DNA from 3 places in the Pantoea deleyi genome. Region 2 is predicted to be linked to each of the others. Evidence: predicted binding sites of a transcription regulator. Region 2 holds the regulator's gene; each other region holds the start of a gene.
What was found. Region 2 encodes CRP, which controls carbon source genes, mostly activating them, when cyclic AMP is high. Its sites were predicted from a motif close to ATGTGANNNNNNTCACAT; they were not measured.
Positions count from the first base shown of each region.

Region 1: a site for CRP is predicted at 1,982-1,999, ahead of deoC (deoxyribose-phosphate aldolase). Genes of this name have one in related genera too.
Region 3: a site for CRP is predicted at 1,811-1,828, ahead of J1C59_RS05855 (YfcZ/YiiS family protein). Genes of this name have one in related genera too.

Region 1 covers NZ_CP071405.1:721,661-725,851, reverse strand. Annotated here, with positions in the region: gene deoA (thymidine phosphorylase) at 1-951, opposite strand, end outside; gene deoC (deoxyribose-phosphate aldolase) at 1,011-1,790, opposite strand; gene J1C59_RS03535 (TatD family hydrolase) at 2,033-2,830, opposite strand; gene J1C59_RS03530 (patatin-like phospholipase family protein) at 2,827-3,879, opposite strand; gene J1C59_RS03525 (DUF1328 domain-containing protein) at 4,098-4,191, opposite strand, start outside.
Region 2 covers NZ_CP071405.1:417,712-421,902, forward strand. Annotated here, with positions in the region: gene J1C59_RS01905 (YccS/YhfK family putative transporter) at 1-1,266, opposite strand, end outside; gene crp (cAMP-activated global transcriptional regulator CRP) at 1,324-1,956, opposite strand; gene J1C59_RS01915 (OsmC family protein) at 2,261-2,665, shown strand; gene J1C59_RS01920 (phosphoribulokinase) at 3,042-3,911, opposite strand; gene J1C59_RS01925 (YheU family protein) at 3,973-4,191, opposite strand.
Region 3 covers NZ_CP071405.1:1,208,115-1,212,305, reverse strand. Annotated here, with positions in the region: gene fadI (acetyl-CoA C-acyltransferase FadI) at 1-1,264, opposite strand, end outside; gene J1C59_RS05855 (YfcZ/YiiS family protein) at 1,423-1,719, opposite strand; gene fadL (long-chain fatty acid transporter FadL) at 2,077-3,360, shown strand; gene mlaA (phospholipid-binding lipoprotein MlaA) at 3,454-4,191, opposite strand, start outside.

The sequences.
Region 1 (4,191 bases), 300 kb from region 2:
GACCATGCGGCCAAAGCACTCGGCGGCCTGACCGTTGTCCAGCACCGCCATCAGCTTCTGGCGCGCTTCGCTGTCGCTGGCTGCCAGTCTGCCGGAGATCAGCATCTCGCTGCAGAGCGCCAGCGTGACGTCGAGCAGGCGCGGATTGCGCTCCTCTCCGGTCAGGAAGCGCACGGCTTCACGCACCTCCAGCGCATTACCGGCTGAGGAGGCCAGCACCTGATTCATATCGGTCAGCAGAGCCGTGGTCTGGCAGCCTGCGCCATTGGCGACGCCAACGATCGACTGCGCCAGGCTCTCTGAGGCCGCATAGGTTGGCATAAACGCGCCGGAACCTACTTTGACATCCATGACCAGCGCATCCAGCCCTTCGGCCAGCTTTTTCGCCAGAATCGAGGCGGTAATCAGCGGGATTGAGTCGACGGTGGCGGTGATGTCACGCGTTGCGTAGAACCGCTTGTCCGCCGGTGCCAGCGAGTTTGTCTGGCCGATAATGGCGACACCGACCTGCTTTATGATCTCGCGGAAGCGGTCGTCGCTCGGGAAGATATCGAAGCCCGGAATCGCTTCCAGCTTGTCCAGCGTGCCGCCGGTATGGCCCAGGCCGCGCCCGGAGATCATCGGCACATAGCCGCCGCAGGCGGCGACCATCGGCCCTAACATCAGCGATGTGACGTCACCGACGCCGCCGGTCGAGTGCTTATCCACCAGCGGACCGTTGAGGTTCAGCGACTTCCAGTTCAGCACCGTGCCGGAATCACGCATCGCCATCGTCAGCGCCACCCGCTCCGGCAGCGTCATATCATGAAAATAGATGGTCATCGCCAGCGCGGCGATCTGCCCTTCCGACACGGTGTTATCACGCACGCCGTTGATGAAGAAGCGGATCTCCTCTTCCGTCAGCGCAAGACCATCACGTTTTTTACGAATAATTTCTTGTGGCAGGAACAAGGTAGCCCCCTGGTTCAGGGAAAGAGTGAAGAAGAGGCGGTCGGCGACCGCCAGAGGGATCAGTAACCGGCTTTGCTGGTGTCGCTCTCGTGACCCAGGGTGTTAAGCAGGCTCGCCAGCAGGCTGGATGCGCCAAAGCGGAAATGGCGCGCGTCGGCCCACTCTGCGCCCAGCGTCGCGTCCGCCATCTGCAGGTAGATCGCGGCATCGTCAGCGGTGCGTACACCGCCCGCCGGTTTGAAACCGACCTGCTGACCGACGCCTTTATCGCGGATCACGTTCATCATGATCTGCGCCACTTCCGGCGTGGCGTTAACCGGCACTTTACCGGTGGAGGTTTTGATGAAGTCTGCGCCCGCATCGATAGCAATTTCAGACGCCTGACGGATCAGCGCTTCCTCTTTCAGCTCACCGGTTTCGATGATCACCTTCAGCAGCACATCCGCTTCCGCGCAGGCGGTTTTACAGGCTTTCACCAGATCGAAACCAACCTGGCTGTTACCGGCGATCAGCGCACGGTACGGGAAGACCACATCCACCTCATCAGCGCCGTAGGCGATGGCGGCGCGGGTTTCTGCCAGCGCAATGTCAATGTCGTCGTTGCCGTGCGGGAAGTTGGTGACGGTGGCGATGCGGATCTCCGGGGTGCCCTGCTCGCGCAGCGTTTTACGCGCAACCGGAATGAAACGCGGATAGATGCAGATCGCGGCGGTGTTGCCCGCCGGGGATTTAGCCTGATGACACAGGGCGATCACTTTCGCGTCGGTGTCGTCTTCGTTCAGGGTGGTCAAATCCATCAGTTTCAGGGCGCGCAGGGCAAGGTGTTTGATATCGGTCATGTGGCTCTCCAAAGGATCGGGATGCAACCCACCGGCTCGTCGGCGGAATGTTATAATAATAACACTCTGAGGCGCGCTGATATGTGCCAGGAGTCACACAGGAATAAGAAGATGATGCAAAACTGCCACGTATACTGTGACTGTAATCTCAGATAACAGGGCCTGATCGCCATTATACGCCAGCCGGAGCAATGTTACTATTATCACATTTAAACCGGCTGATGGAGGCGGCGCAGCGGGGATCAGTTGCGTCGCGCGGGAAACGCCGGGTCGAGCTGAAACAGCCGCTGGCTGTTCTGCCACAGCGCATCGGCGATCGCTTCAGGTGACTCTTCACGCAGGCTGCAGAGCGTCTGCCACACCTGACGCGCCCGCTCCGGGCGGTTAGGCTGCCCCTGAAAGCCGTGCAGCGGCATATCCGGTGCGTCGGTCTCCAGCAGCAGTGACGCCAGCGGCAGCTGCGCCACGGTCTGACGGGTTTTGCTGGCGCGTTCATAGGTAATGGTGCCGCCGATGCCAATCGCATAACCCAGCTTAATAAAGGCCTGCGCCTGCTGCAGGCTGCCCGCAAAGCCGTGCACCACGCCCCGGCGCGGCAGATCGTGACGACGCAGGATCTGCGCCAGCTTGTCGTGCGTCCGGCGCGAATGCAGGATCACCGGCAGCGCGTAGTGTTTCGCCAGCCTGAGCTGCGCCTCCAGAAAGCGTTGCTGCTTATCAAACTGCGGATCGTCGCGGTAGAGATCCAGCCCGATCTCGCCGATCGCCACCAGCTTACGCGGCCGCTGTTGCAGTAAGGTTTCCAGCTGATCGAGATGATCGTCCCGATGATGTTCAATCACGATGGGATGCAGCCCCAGCGCGGCGTAGAGCGCCGGATGCGTTGCGGCCAGCTCGCAGACCCGCCCGAAGCGGCTGGCATCGATAGCCGGAATGATAATTTTCTCGACGCCCGCCTCCGCCGCGCGGGCCAGGCTGCCGTCGGCATCCCCCTCAAAGGGCGGAAAATCAAAGTGACAGTGCGTGTCGATAAATCTCATGCCAGCGATCCTTTGTCGTAATCCGCATCGTTGTCCGCCAGCGACGGCGTGATAATCGGCCGGGTGTCGGGCGCGTTGGCGACCGGCGCGGGCGGCGTCACGATGCGCGGCGGGCTCAGCGGCTCCGCGTCGCTCAGCCACTGGCCCAGCGTGGCGATGAAGTAGCGCCCGCAGCGTCGTCCCAGATGATAATCCTGATTCAGCGAGGCGATCCGGCTGCCCAGCGCGCTGCTGGCCAGCGCATGCGGGGGAAAGATTTCAATGATACGCAAATCGTCCGGCGGATTTTCAATAAACTGCTGGATCTCGCGATAGCTCTGCTCATGCATATTGAGCACGTTGATCATCGGCTGCAGCGCGCCGGTGCTGAGCCAGCGCTCCATGCGTTTAACCCATTTGGGCGTATAGAACATCTGCGACGGCACGGTGCGGATCACCACAATGGTATCGGCCCCCCGGCGCGCGGCTTCCCGTACCGGGATCGCATCGCTGATGCCGCCGTCGAGGTAGCTGATCCCCTCCAGGTTTACGCCCAGCCGGTAGAAACCGGGAATGGCGCTGGAGGCTTTGATCAGGTCCAGCCAGTTTTCGGCCGTGGGGGTAAAGTAGCCTGGCGTATAGTCGTCGCTGCGACAGGCGCACATATAAAATTCACGCCCGCTGGCAAAGGCCTGCTCGGCGTGCTGCATCGCCAGCGGGAATTCACTGCGGGTAATCTCAATCAGCCAGTCGAGGTCGATCAGGTTGCCGCCCCGCACAAAGCGCAGCGGATCGAAAAAGAGTTTGCTGGTGGTATAACGGGTAATCACGCGCCGGGCATAGCCAGGCTGACCGCAGACATAGGCTGAGAGGTTTTGTGCCCCCGCAGAGGTGCCAAGCAGCAGCTGAAAGGGATTGAATCGGGCGCGCTGAAATTCATCCAGGACACCGGCAGTGAAGATGCCGCGCTGACCGCCGCCTTCGCAGACGAGAGCAATTTTCCGGGATTTAAAAGGGGCCAGGGCCAGAGGTTCGATGGCACCGAGTGTGACAGGAATGCGAATACCCATTGTGCGAACCTCATCAGGGTTCCGGGTATGCTGAGGGATCGTTCCGTTAATGACGGCAGCATGCCGGAGAACCAGTCATCTAATCCTTTAACCGGCAGGCCAGCGTGCTGGCTTGCCATCGCCGCGAAATGAAGGGATCCCTCTCCTCAGGTCACTCGCGGCGGATGACGGGTCTCCGCTCTATGCAACAGGTTGCACTATACTGCAGGACTCATCGGCTAAAGCTTTTTACGGCCGGTGAACAGGCTGATGAGGAACAGGATAATACCGACAACGAAGACAACTTTAGCTGCCCATGCTGCTGTACCCGCT
Region 2 (4,191 bases):
CAGCCCGGCAAAGGTGCCCAGCGCCCGGTGCTGAATGCGGACGCGGGTGGCGCTGTAGCCGTTCTGGCTGACGAACATAATGGTCATCAGGATCCAGTAGGGCTTGGGAATGTTGAAGAACAGCGCCAGCGCGCTGCCCAGCATCAGCATGACCGCAAAGCGTCCGGCGGTACGCAGCGACGAGGAGCGCAGCGAGAGATAGCTGCGCAGGGCGGGCAGCAGCGGCAGACGACGCTGGCGATCGGCCATCAGGTCGCGCTGATAGAGCGGTTTCTGCGTGCGCAGGACCCGGGCAATCCGGTTGAAGTGATAGAGGCAGAAGTGCCCCACCGGATTGTCGGGATGCTGCCAGGTGATTTTCTCCAGCGCGCCGAGCTGTTTATCCATCGCGAAGCGCTCGGGTAACCGGTGATAGAGGATGTTATCCGCCAGCACCCGCAGCCGGGCCGAGATGGTTTTGGCATTCCAGCGGATCACCGCTTCGGCATGGCTCTGCTCGACCAGCTTCTGCACCTCTTCCGGCCGATGCAGGCTGACCGAGATATGCTCCTGCAGATCCAGCGCCACCTGAAAGGCGCGCGTCAGCCGCTTGTGGCTGTGGTCGCGGCTGGCCGACAGCATGTGCATCTGCTGATAACAGGTGTTGATCAGATCGACCACCTTCTGCTGACGAGCCAGCAGCGGCGGCAGGGCCTTCTCCGGATCGGTCAGCTGCGTCAGCAGGGTATATTTGGCGTCGCAGTAGTTGGCCAGCTCGCGGTAGATCAGGCTCAGGCTCTCGCGCATCGGCTGCTCTTTCCAGAGCCAGAACCAGAACCAGTTAAACAGCCCGTACCAGAGCGTACCGCCGATATAGAGCAGCGGCGGAACATAGATCGGCATGCGCCCGATCAGGCTCAGGGTAAAGATGGCGGCGATAAGGGTGCCGGGCAGCAGGCGGCCATGCAGCGGGCTGATCTCCCCGGTTACGCCGAGCAGCAGCGGCATAATAAACAGGATCAGCGGCAGCGGCACCGCCTGCAGGGTGAGCCACTGGATCAGGAAGCTGCCGAGGGCAAACAGGCTGCCACCGACGATCAGGCGTTTGAAGAAGCGTTTATGCGGCGTATCCAGACCGGCGATGTTGCAGCAGGCGGGCACCAGTGAGAAGAGCAGACCCTTTTGCAGGTCGCCAGCCAGCCAGCCCAGCGCCACCGGCAGGCAGAGCACCAGCGTTTGCCGCAGGGCGTAGTTCACTTCAGGATGGTAGATTATTCGACGCCACATCGGCTCAGCACAAACAATAACGGCGTGATGTTGCCATCACGCCGTGGGTGACAGGAATCAGCGGGTGCCGTAAACGACGATGGTTTTGCCGTGTGCAGAGATCAGGTTCTGATCTTCCAGCATCTTCAGAATACGGCCCACGGTTTCACGTGAACACCCTACAATCTGGCCAATTTCCTGACGCGTAATTTTAATTTGCATGCCGTCGGGATGCGTCATGGCATCTGGCTGTTTCGCCAGGTTAAGCAGGGTCTGTGCAATGCGTCCGGTAACGTCGAGGAAAGCGAGGTTACCCACTTTTTCGGACGTGACCTGCAGGCGACGCGCCATCTGCGACGAGAGTCGCATCAGGATGTCAGGGTTCACCTGGATCAGCTGACGGAATTTCTTATACGAAATCTCTGCCACTTCACACGCGCTTTTCGCACGTACCCAGGCGCTGCGCTCCTGGCCTTCTTCGAACAGGCCAAGCTCACCAATAAAATCACCCTGATTCAGGTAGGAAAGAATCATCTCTTTGCCTTCTTCATCTTTAATCAGAACCGCGACGGAACCTTTCACGATGTAGTAAAGCGTTTCTGCTTTTTCACCTTGATGAATCAGCGTACTTTTGGATGGATACTTGTGAATATGGCAATGGGACAGGAACCATTCGAGTGTAGGGTCTGTTTGCGGTTTGCCGAGAACCATTCGCTATTATCCTCTGTTGTAATCGTGCCCAAAATACAGGGGGCAGTTTTCCCTGTCAGGCGGTGAAAGCTTCAAGCGTTTTCCATTTCAGGAAATTATTCGGGCCGCATCAGGCGCAGTGCGCATCATTCTTCCCGGCTTCGTCATCGGGTGACGAAAAATATTTTCAGCACTGTTTGTAGCACAGCTTTAGCCGACTGTCTTCTGTTGTCTCGCTTCAGCTACGGGCGGATTTCTCCGGATTGCTGTTTACCAGGGGAAAGCGTACTCTGGCGGCAAAACAGTGTATTCCGGAGCAAAAAACATGCAGGCAAGAGTGAAGTGGGTAGAAGGGCTGACATTCCTCGGAGAATCCTCATCCGGCCATCAGATCCTGATGGATGGTAATTCAGGGGATAAAGCGCCCAGCCCAATGGAGATGGTGCTGATGGCGGCGGGCGGATGCAGCGCGATCGATGTGGTCTCAATTCTGCAAAAAGGCCGCAACGATGTGGCTGATTGTGAAGTAAAACTGACCTCAGAACGTCGTGAAGAGGCGCCGCGAATCTTTACGCACATCAACCTGCATTTTATCGTCAGTGGCAAAGCGCTCCAGGATAAAGCGGTCTCACGCGCGGTGGATCTTTCGGCGGAAAAATATTGCTCGGTCGCCATCATGCTGGGCAAAGGCGTGACGATCACGCACAGCTACGAAGTGATCGCGCTGTAACCGTCATCGGTGTTTGAGGTTGCCGGTAGTCTGTTGTCAGACCTTAGCATCGCAGAGAGTCTGCGTTGAGACAGTGATGGCGCAGCGAAGCGGGTCAGATCGGTAAAGCCGCAACGTCCGCCCTTTATGGCATGCTCTGCCCGCGCCCTCCTGGCGCGGGACACTTTCCGCTTCTGACGCTCTTCCCTGCCTGCTGAACTTTTCTGTTACGGCCAGATGCTTTCTGCCCGCGGTTGTCTATCGCGGCCTGACTGAAACCGGATGCGGCTACCGGACGTCTGCTTCCTGAAGCCTGCTCAGCGAGTTAAGCTTATCCGCTGCGATAACATTGCCTGCTCTGGTTTTTAAACCGTCTGAAGAGCGCTTTCCTGGCCCCTTACTCTATCCGTTTGCCTTCCATCAGCCGTTTCACCAGCGGGCCCATAATGAGCTCCATCGCCAGACCCATTTTGCCGCCCGGCACCACCAGCGTATTGATGTGCGAGATAAAGGAGCCCTGCAACATCGCCAGCAGATAGGGGAAGTCGATATCTTCCAGCGCCTGAAAGTGAATCACGACAAAACTCTCATCCAGCGACGGGATGGCACGGGCGGCGAACGGGTTGGAGGTGTCCACGGTCGGGACGCGCTGGAAGTTGATATGGGTGCGGGAGAACTGGGGCGTAATGAAGTTAATGTAATCCTCCATCGACCGGACCACCGAGTCCATCACCGCCTCACGGGAATGGCCGCGCTCGCCGGTATCGCGCACCAGCTTCTGGATCCACTCAAGGTTAACAATCGGCACCACGCCAACCAGCAGATCGACCTGCTCCGCCACGTTGTGCTGCGCCGTCACCACGCCGCCGTGCAGCCCCTCATAGAAAAGAATATCGGTGTTCTGCGGCAGCGGCTGCCACGGCGTAAAGGTACCCGGTACCTGATTCCACGGCACCGCCTCATCGTAGGTGTGCAGATATTTGCGCGACTGCCCCTGTCCGCTATAGCCATACTCTTTAAAGCTCTGCTCCAGCAGGCCAAAGTCATTGGCTTCGGGGCCGAAGTAGCTGACGTGACGTCCTAAATCGCGCGCCTTACGAATCGCCATATCCATCTCAGGACGGGTAAAACGGTGAAAACTGTCGCCTTCCAGCTCCGCCGCACGAAGATCAAGCTGCTGAAAGATTTTGCGAAACGCGAGGCTGGTGGTGGTGGTTCCTGCACCGCTGGAACCGGTCACCGCGATAATAGGATGACGTGCAGACATAGAGAAGCTCCCTGTGAGATCGGGTAACAGGCATTGTTAGCATGAAATGGCAGCAGGCGCATCAGCCATGAAAGGCGTTGCGCGGCATAATATTGACCGATTCATGCAGTTCCGACCACACCAGTACCACTTCACCGCTTTCCAGCTGGCGTCGTACATCCGCCACTTTGTCCAGCAGGCTGCGCTCCTGCTCGCCGTAGTCTGTGCCTTCGCGCAGCACAAAGGTTTCAATCAGGTTTTCAAGGGTCTCAGGCGAGACCTGTTGCCAGGGAATAATCAC
Region 3 (4,191 bases), 790 kb from region 2:
AGGCCGTGACCAGCCCCAGCCCGCCACCGCGTCGCCGGAGTTCATTCAGTGTCTGCGTGATCATACGTGCGCCCGTGGCGGCAAAGGGATGACCATAGGCGATCGATCCGCCCAGCACGTTGAAGCGCTCTTCATTCACTTCGCCCAGCGCATGCGGACGATTCAGGATATCGCGGGCAAACCGCTCGTCGCGGAACAGCTGCAGGTTACTCAGCGTCTGGGCCGCAAAGGCTTCGTGCATATCAATAAGCGTAAGATCGTCCAGCGTGACCCCGGCCCGATCCAGCGCCAGCGGCGAGGCATACGCGGGGCCCAGCAGCATATCCTGCTGCACATCGATTGCCGTAAAGGCGTAGCTGCGCAGATAGCCCAGCGGGCTGATACCCAGTTCGCGGGCGCGGCCTTCGCGCATCAGAATCACGGCCGCCGCGCCATCGGTCAGCGGCGTGCTGTTGGCGGCGGTGACGCTGCCGTGCTGACGGTCAAACGCCGGACGCAGCCGGGCGTAATCTTCTGCCTTCGCGTTCATGCGCACATTGTTGTCCTGATCGATGGCGCTTTTCCACGGCGGCACAAAGGCTGCCATCACTTCCTGCTGCAGAACGCCGGACTGCCAGGCTCTGGCGGCTCGCTGATGAGACCGCAGCGCCAGCGCATCCTGCGCTTCACGCGTTATGCCGTGACTCTTCGCCATCTGCTCGGCCGTGTCACCCATCCGCAGCCCGGTGGAATACTCCGCCACGGCAGGCGGCACCGGCAGCAGATCGCGCGGGCGCAGACGGCGCAGGATCTGCAGTTTTTGTCCGACGCTGCGGGCTTTATTGAGATCCACCAGCGCACGCGCCAGGGTTTTGGTAACGCCGATCGGCAGCACCGACGAGGAGTCTGCGCCACCGGCGATTCCCGCCGAGATGGTGCCCGCCATCAGGCTCTCCGCCACGTTGGCGACCGCCTGAAAACTGGTGGCGCAGGCGCGGCTGACACTGTAAGCATCGGTCTGCACGCCGAGCCCGCTGCTCAGGACAATCTCGCGCGCAATGTTTGGCGCTTCCGGCATCTGAACCACCTGACCAAAGACCAGCTGTTCGATAACCTCCGGCGGCAGCTCACTGCGCGCCAGTAATTCGCTGACCACCATTCGTCCCAGTTCAATGGCGGGGATGCCATGAAAGCCGGTCGCCTGGCGCAGGAAAGGGGTGCGTAACCCGTGGGTTATTGCGATGCGTTCACCATCGCGCGTCAGCAGCGGCTGCGCTTTGCTCATTGTTCTCACCTGTGACTGGGACTGTGGCATCATTGCCTGAAGAGGTCTGACCTGATCAGTGTTAACCACAAGCGGGTGAGCCGCCAATACCGGAAAGGAAAAAGTGCGAAGAGAAACACGAAAATGAAAAACGCCGCACTGACGCGGCGTCGGGGGAGTCAGCGCAAACCGAGCTGGAAAATCAGGGTTTCCGCCTGGCAGCTGAAAGTGAAGTCGATGTCGAGCTGCACGCCCTGATTTATGTCGCTGAAGCGGGCTTCAATCACGCAGGGTTCCGATTCCACCTCGCGGGCACGCCGCGTGAGCTGCGCTAACTTCGCGTCCGCTTCCGCGCGGCTGGCAAACCACTCCGACCAGCTGGCGGTGCAATCGGTGTTATCCATCACCGTACCCACATCGACACAACAGCAGGCGGCGGTTTCATTCGCACTGCATTTTTTAATGGCATCAGTCATTTCATTCTCCTGACCCGCAATCGGGTGGTTGAGCGATTTTATGGCCGAAATTTTACCCGCTTGCCTGAGGATGTGCCACGCGCCTGGCGCTAAGTGACGAATATCACAATAAAAATTGATCCAGAACAAACTGGAATCGGTATGCTGTGCAGAATCAGGTCAGTTTTGTTATGCAGATCGAATTTTAAACGATCAAACCTGAAATATTTTAAAAACAATATTGCAACTTGCACACAGGTCGGACCTATACTCTCCGCACTGGTCTGATATGTGCGCTTTACGTCAGTCCCTACAATCCGCCGTCCTTTGTTACGCGACGTTATAGCGTTAAATAATAATTCACATGAGGTTGTGGTCATGAACCATAAAAACCTGTTTGCAAAGTCAGCCGTGGCGGCTGCAGTGGCGCTTGTCTCTTCACACGTTTACGCAGCTGGGTTTCAGTTAAATGAGTTCTCTTCGATTGGTTTAGGTCGCGCATATTCAGGCGAAGGGGCAATGGGTGATACGGCAGCCTCCGCCAGCCGTAACCCGGCAACCATGGCGTTAATGGATCGCCCCGAGTTTTCTATCGGTGCGGTGTATATTGCGCCGGACGTCAATATCAGTGGTCGCAGTCCCAGCGGACGCAGCCTGGATGCGAATAATATTGCCCCGAATCAGTGGGTGCCGAATATTCATTACGTTCAGCCTATTAACGATCAGTGGTGGATCGGGGCGTCAGCCACCTCTAACTACGGCTTAGCAACAGAGTTTAATAATGGGTATACCGCAGGCGGCTATGGCGGTAAGACCGACCTGGTCACCGGCAACTTCAATCTGAGCACCGCCTACCGGTTAAATGAACATTTCAGCGTGGGCGTCGGTTTTGATGCGGTCTATGCGAAAGCTAAAATTGAACGTTATGCGGGTGAATCCGGCGCGAGACTGGGCGTACCGGCAGACACGCAGGTGGCCCATCTGAAAGGCGACGAGTGGGGCTACGGCTGGAACGCCGGTGTCCTGTATGAAGTGGATGAGAATAACCGCTTCGGCTTTACCTACCGTTCAGAAGTCAAAGTCGATTTCGATGGCGATTATAAGAGCAGCCTCTCATCGCGCCTGAATGCGGTGAACAATCCGACCGTGACCGGCATCCCTTATGGCACCAGCGGCACCACCGTTCCGGGTGCGTTGACCCTGAATCTGCCGGAGATGTGGGAAGTGTCGGGCTGGCATAAAGTGGCACCGCAGTGGGCAGTGCACTACAGCATGGCGTACACCAGCTGGAGTCAGTTCCAGGAGCTGAAAGCAACCGGATCGAATGGCCAGACGCTGTTCTATAAAGATGAGAGCTTCCACGATGCCTACCGCATCGCGCTGGGCACCACCTACTCCTACGACAAAAACTGGACTTTCCGCACCGGTATCGCGTTTGACGACAGTCCGGTGCCCGCCGACAAGCGTTCCATCTCCATTCCGGACCAGGATCGTCTGTGGCTGAGCGCCGGGACCTCCTATGCCTTTAACGATGATGCCTCGGTGGATGTAGGCATCTCTTATATGCATGGACAGAAAGTGACGGTGAAAGAAGGCCCGTATACCTTTACCTCTGAAGGTAAGGCGTGGCTCTACGGTGCGAACTTTAACTATAAGTTCTGACAGACGGCATGAAAAAAAGGGCGACCCGGATGAGTCGCCCTTTTTTTTATGGCTGCGGATCGCATACCGGATCCGCAGCCTGCTCGCCTGCCACTACGGCGCGTCGATATCCTTCAGGTCATCCTGAATCGCCGCCGCGTTAGGATTATCTTCCGGCTTCAGCTTACCGCCGCGCGCCAGGAAGTCGTGACGCTGGAAGTAGGCGTTGCGGATAAAGGCATAAGGGTCGCGCTGCTGTTTCAGGATGCCATCGGAATCCAGCAGCTGCGCACGGGACTCAATCCCTTCAAGCGTCCACTTACCGATCGACATCGGCCAGGTGAGCCAGCCAAGGATCGGATAGAGCGTATCCACGTAGTCGCCGCCATCCTGACGGACCGTGAAGCTGCCGTACGCAGGCAGTTCGACGTAGGGGCCATAGCCGACGCCATAGTGGCCGAGCGTGGTCCCGAAACGGTGCGGCTCTTCACGCGCCAGCGCCGGGTTCGCTTTACCGGCAACGTCGATGAAACCGCCCAGGCCCAGCACGCTGTTCAGGAAGAAACGGGTAAAGTGAATGCCCGCATCGCGTCCATCCCCCACCAGAATGGCGTTGACCATGCTGGCTGGCTCCTCAAGGTTGCCCAGAAAGTTGCTCAGGCCGGTACGCGCCGGGACCGGCACATAATCACGCCAGGCCACCGCCACCGGACGCAGCAGATAGGGGTCCAGCACGTTGTAGTTAAAGTTAAACATCGTGCGGTTAAAGCCCTCGAACGGATCGCTGCGTTCAGCAGGATCGCTATTCGCCGGCTTTGAACTGGCACAACCCACCAGAAGGACGCTGGCAAC